2 regions of the Clostridium facile genome follow, and region 2 is predicted to be linked to the other one. Evidence: predicted binding sites of a transcription regulator. Region 2 holds the regulator's gene; the other holds the start of a gene.
What was found. The regulator Rex, encoded in region 2, represses fermentation and respiration genes when NADH is low (regulators of the CRP and FNR family bind a similar motif). The targets are predictions, from matches to a motif close to ATTGTTAANNNNTTAACAAT.
Positions count from the first base shown of each region.

Region 1 (3,211 bases), 890 kb from region 2:
CTAAGGTTAAAGAAGGCATATTGGTATTGTAGATATCACCAACACCACCTTGAGAGGAAGGGGAATTCACCAGGATACGTCCTACCTGCATTTTTTCACCAAAAGCAGCAACCATATCATTGTCTTTGGTGTGGATGGAAGCGGAGTGGCCCATACCGCCTAGGATTAACATCTGTTTGGAGAGGTCAAACCCTTGTTCTACGCTGTCTACCTCGATATAAGCCAGGACAGGGGAGAGCTTTTCTTTGGAAAGTGGATATTCTTCTCCAACGCCATCAATGGGAGCTACTAGAATTTTTGTTCCTTTTGGTACTTCGAATCCAGCCTGCTGTGCGATCCATTCTGCGGACTGTCCTACAATAGTACCATTTAATGTACAGCCTTTTTCTTTTGGGAAACAGAATTCCGATAATTGTTCTAATTCTTTTCCTTTTACAAAATAGCAGTTGTTGTCTTGTAAAATTTTACGGAATTCATCGGAAATTTCTTTGTCTATGATCACTGCCTGTTCGGATGCACAGATCATACCATTATCAAAGGTCTTAGAAAGCATGATATCGTTGGCGGCAGCTGGAACATCACAGGTTTTATTGATATAAGCTGGAACATTACCAGAACCAACTCCCAATGCTGGTTTTCCGGCACTATAGGCTGCTTTTACCATACCGGGTCCCCCTGTTGCCAAAATCATGTTTACCCCAGGATGGTTCATTAGTAAGCCAGTTGCCTCAATGGAAGGGGTGTCGATCCATTGGATACAGTTTTCAGGGGCGCCTGCCTGGATTGCAGCATCTCTCAAAATGCGTGCGGATTCGGCGGAACAGTTTTGAGCAGATGGATGGAACCCAAAAATAATTGGGTTACGGGACTTGATGGCAATTAACGCCTTGAACATTGTGGTAGAGGTTGGGTTCGTTACCGGTGTTACTCCGGCAATAACGCCGATTGGTTCCGCAACCTCCATATAGCCTTCCAGTTCATTGTCGTTGATAATACCAACAGTTTTTTCATCTTTAATACTATGCCAGATATATTCGGTAGCAAACATGTTTTTAATAATTTTATCTTCACAAACACCTCGTTTGGTTTCTTCCACAGCCATTTTAGCTAGTTTCATATGGTTATCCAAACCAGCCAAAGCCATTTGGTGGACAATATGGTCCACTTGTTGTTGATTGAGGGACATAAACTCCTCTAAAGCGTTTTTTGCCTTGGATACCAGATTGTCAATCATTGCGGATGTATCTAAGGGTTGTTTTTCAATAGTTACTGTTTTGTTTGTAGCCATATAGGGAACCTCCTATTCATCACAGTGATATACCAACTAAGTTTGTTAAAGTTTTAACGATTTCTTGACTACATTATACCTGATTGTTAAAGTTTTGTCAATGTGTTTTTGAAAAATAATTTGAATTTTTCTTTTTTTCTCTATTATTGATTTTTATCCTGAAAATATGCTATAATGCTTTTCAGCTATTTGACTGGAATTTGAGGTGAAAAAAATGAACTTGTTTGCGTCACCAAAAGAAATTTTGCCACAGGAACAGGTGGAAGAACTGGTTTGTTCAAAAAGTGTTCGGATCGAAAAAATTGTTTCGCAAGGACATCGTTCTCCCAGTGGATTTTGGTACGATCAAACAGAGGATGAATGGGTTTCTGTATTACAAGGGAACGCTGTGATTCAGTTTGAGGACCATGAAATTTGTTTGCAGCCAGGGGACAGTTTGTTGATTCCCGCCCATCAGAAACACCGTGTTGCGGAAACTTCAGTAGAGCCAAATTGCATTTGGCTCTGTGTATTTGGAAATTTGACGAAATAAAGAGGATGAAATTATGAGAATTCGGACAAAACCTTGGGCTCGCCCAGAACTCTATGCTTGCGATTATTTTATTGAACAGCCAGAGCAATGCAAGGGAAAATGGAACCAGCTGTTTTCCAAAAATCAACCATTGCACTTGGAACTGGGATGTGGAAAAGGGGTATTTATCTCCGAGTTGGCTTATCAAAACCCAAATATCAATTATCTTGCAGTGGATATTAGCATGGATATTTTAGGGGTTGCCCGCCGGAATGTTGCTCAAATTTTTGGAGAAACTCCTGTAGAGAATTTAAAATTGACTTCTTTTAATATTGAATATATTGATGGAGTATTAAACCAACAGGATGCCATTCAGCGGATTTATATTTATTTTTGCAATCCCTGGAGCAAAAAACGCCATAAAAAACGCCGCTTAACCCATACCCGTCAGCTCTTAAAATACCGTGAGTTTTTAGCGGATAATGGAGAAATTTATTTTAAAACAGATGATGACGAATTATTTGAGGAATCCTTTGAGTATTTTGAACAGGCTGGATTTGAAATTGTTTACCAAACAAGGGATTTGCACCATAGCGATTACCCGGAGGATTTATTAACTACCGAACATGAAATAAAATTTACAGAGCAGGGGATTCCCACGAAATTTTTACTTGCCCGTAAAACAAACTTACCACAATTGTAAATTGAATTTTATAATTAGGAAAAAATTAAAAAAAAGATAAGCCACTCCCACATAAAATATGTTATAATAAATTATCTATAAATATAGATCATTCGCAGTATCAAAGGGGGATAGAAAAATATACTGCAACAAAAGCGCCAGGCCTACTCAGGTGACGAGGTGAAAGGTAATCGAAATATTCGGCGGATACCTTTCCGGTTTATAAAAAGGACCGTTATGCCAGTTACAAAAAACAAATTTTTCTGTAACAAAAAGCTGGCAGCCTTTTATTTTAAAATAAGAAAGGATATGGATCAACTATGTGCGGCATCGTAGGATATGTTGGCAAACAGAATGCCACTGACGTATTAATAGATGGATTAAGAAAATTGGAGTACCGGGGATATGACTCCGCCGGTATTGCTGTATTTGAGAATCATAAAATCGTAATTGAAAAAGCAAAAGGTCGTTTGGATAACCTAGAACAGAAAATGGAAGAAACCCACCGCCCTACTGGACACTGTGGGATTGGCCATACCCGTTGGGCAACCCATGGGGAACCATCTGATGTAAACTCCCATCCACACGGAAATGAAAGAGTTACTATTGTCCATAATGGGATTATTGAGAACTATCAACAATTAAAGGAAAAGCTGGAACACAGAGGGTATAGCTTCCTCTCCGAAACAGACACTGAAAGTGTTGCAAAATTATTGGATTATTATTACAG
Region 1 is NZ_JACOQK010000001.1:338,310-341,520, forward strand. It holds gene adhE (bifunctional acetaldehyde-CoA/alcohol dehydrogenase) at 1-1,288, opposite strand, end outside; gene H8Z77_RS01290 (cupin domain-containing protein) at 1,503-1,820, shown strand; gene trmB (tRNA (guanosine(46)-N7)-methyltransferase TrmB) at 1,834-2,502, shown strand; gene glmS (glutamine--fructose-6-phosphate transaminase (isomerizing)) at 2,802-3,211, shown strand, end outside.
Region 1: adhE (bifunctional acetaldehyde-CoA/alcohol dehydrogenase) is a predicted target of Rex. The motif match lies at 1,371-1,390, and genes of this name have one in related genera.

Region 2 (3,211 bases):
TAGAAGTATAAGATATTATTAAATTAAGGGAGACAAAAACATGAGCAAAGTGGATATTGCAGTAGAACAATTTGCAAAAGTAGTCAAATCTCAGCTGGAACGTATTGAACGCATGAAAGCGCAAAAAGATTTTGTAGACTACCAAAAATTAGACAAAATTATTATTGGTGTATGCGGCGGTGACGGAATCGGCCCAGTTATCACCCATGAAGCGCAAAGAGTTTTGGAATACTTATTAAAAGATGCTGTTGCGGCAGGTAAAATTGAATTTAAAGTAATTGATGGTTTAACCATCGAAAATCGTGTTGCTTGCGGCAAAGCTATCCCAGACGATGTACTGGCTGAACTGAAATCCTGCCATGTTATCCTAAAAGGGCCTACTACTACCCCTCGTGCTGGCGACCCATGGCCAAACATCGAAAGCGCCAACGTTGCAATGAGAAAAGAACTGGATCTGTTTGCGAATGTTCGTCCAGTAAAAGTGCCAGAAGAAGGGATTGACTGGACTTTCTTCCGGGAAAATACAGAAGGCGCTTACACTTTGGGTTCCTGCGGTGTCAATGTAGACGAAGATTTGGGAATCGACTTCACCGTTACCACTAAACAGGGTACCGACCGCATTGCCCGTTTGGCATATGATTACGCGAAAAAGAACGGTAAAAACCGTGTTTCCATTGTTACAAAAGCAAATGTTATCAAAACAACAGATGGTAATTTCCTGCGAGATTGTAAAGAAGTTGCTAAAGAATACCCAGAAATCACAACAGATGACTGGTATATAGATATCATGACTGCAAAATTGATCGATAAAAAAAGAAGAACAGATTTCCGTGTATTCATTTTGCCTAACCTGTATGGCGATATCATCACTGACGAAGCTGCTGAATTCCAAGGTGGCGTAGGTACTGCTGGCAGCGCAAACTTGGGAAAACAATATGCAATGTTTGAAGCAATCCACGGTTCCGCACCACGTATGGTAAATGAAGGCCGTGACAAATACGCAGATCCATGCTCTATGCTGCGTGCAACCGTACTGCTGTTGTCTCACATTGGTTACCAGGCAGAAGCAGACCGCTTGGAACGTGCTTTGGATATCTGCATGTATGAAGAAAAGAAACTCAAAGTAACCGGTCATTCTGATGGGGCTACCACAGAAGAATTCGGAAACTATGTCATGGAAACCACAACAAAACTCTAATAAAAAGGTAGGTAAAGACCATGCCAAAAAACAACGAAGTATCTATGTCGGTGATCCGCCGTCTGCCAAGGTACTATCGATTTCTTGGTGAACTGCTCCGTACCGGTGTTGAAAGGGTTTCCTCCCGTGAATTATCCAATTTAATGGGGTTGACCGCATCCCAAATTAGGCAGGATTTAAACTGTTTTGGTGGATTCGGCCAACAGGGGTATGGCTATAATGTGCCACATCTCCACGAAGAGATTTCCAAGATTCTTGGCTTACAAAGCCAACAAAAAACAATCTTAATCGGTGCTGGTAACTTGGGTCGTGCTATTATTTCCTATTCCAGTTTTAAAGGGAAAGGATTTGAATTAATTGGGGTATTTGACCGTGACCCCAATCTGATTGGCACTAAAATTGCGAATCAAACCATAATAGATGTAAAAGAAATGGGTGAATTTTGCAAACAAAACTCCCCTACTGTCGCTATCCTCTGTGTGCCCAAGACAAGTGCCCATGCGATTGTAGAAAAACTGGTTGAATTAGGAATCCAAGGCTTTTGGAATTTTAGCCACTATGATATTATGATGGATTACCCAAATGTGGTGGCGGAAAATGTACATCTTAGTGACAGTTTAATGACCTTAAGTTATAAGGTAACGAACCATACAAAACAATAAATTCCTGTTCCTTTTAGAAATGGGATTGTAAAAAATCTCCTGTTATAGGGTAAAACTATAACAGGAGATTCTTATTATAGGCGAAATATTCATGGTATTTTATTATATCCGTTTATCTGCTGTAAACTCGATATATCCCAAAACATTATCTTCGCATGCAAAATAGAGTTTTGGTTGGGAAAACGTTGCCCTTGGAAGGTGAAAATATTCCCCCGTGCCACAGGAAACACGCTTTCCCTGTATTTTCCCACTAATTGCCTGCTCTTCCCACTCTAATCCCTTGACATGGGAAAGCTTGATCTTGTTCTGCTTTGCCAAGGATTCTACCACTTTATAAGAAGGAAGTTTTGATCTTTTCAATAGCCCTCCCATACGGGACACAAAAAATTCCAAATCCAAATCTGGTATTGTGGCAACATCATAAATTTGCCAGAATTGATATTGTGGATCGAATAAATCATGGTCATGAAAGCATTTTAACATTGCTTCATCATCAATAATCTGTTCCAATCCCACCTCCATATCAGATTGTTTCGGTATGGATAAATTTACTTCTGCCGCTGCTCCGTTTACGAACGCCCTTACCCCTTTGATGTCATTTAATTTCTTCTCTAACCGTATGCTGGAATCCATATCAAGGGGATTTTCCAAACTATAATGTAATTTTTTTCGCATTGATTATGCCACCTCCTGGCAGAAGTATGAACAGTATGGCTGGTTTTTATTCCATATACTTGTAAAGGAAGTTATTTTCCGTTATAATAATATCAAATGAAATTTTTGATTTCTTATTAAATATTAAGAATAGATTTCTAGAAAGGACCTAATGAACCATGAATTTGGATGAATTACGCTGCCAGATTGACCAGATTGACCAAAATTTACTGCAATTATTTGAGCAAAGAATGGAAATTGTAAAAGGGGTAGCGGCCTATAAAAAAGAAAATAATCTCCCTATTTTCCATAAAGACCGGGAAGATCAGATTATACAGCGGATTAGTTCCCAAGCTGCGCCCGAAAACGCAGAAGGCGCTAAGGTATTGTTTTCTACCCTGATGAATATCAGCAAATGCCTACAGCAAAAAGAAGTATTGGATTACACGTTGGATACCCTGAAGCTATTAGAAGAAATCCAGGCAGGCCATCAGCAGCCAGAACACCCCACAGTTGGATGTCAGGGAGTTGTAGGGGCTTATTCTTATCTAGCTTGCCAAAAAAAATTCCCAAATGCCACAATTACTATGTTTGACCAATTTGAGGATGTTTTCCAGGCAGTACAGAATAAAAAAGTGGATTTTGGAATTTTACCACTGGAAAATTCCAATGCAGGCTCTGTAGATGAAGTATATGA
Region 2 is NZ_JACOQK010000001.1:1,229,055-1,232,265, forward strand. It holds gene H8Z77_RS05175 (isocitrate/isopropylmalate family dehydrogenase) at 41-1,198, shown strand; gene H8Z77_RS05180 (redox-sensing transcriptional repressor Rex) at 1,219-1,860, shown strand; gene H8Z77_RS05185 (hypothetical protein) at 1,963-2,535, opposite strand; gene H8Z77_RS05190 (chorismate mutase) at 2,694-3,211, shown strand, end outside.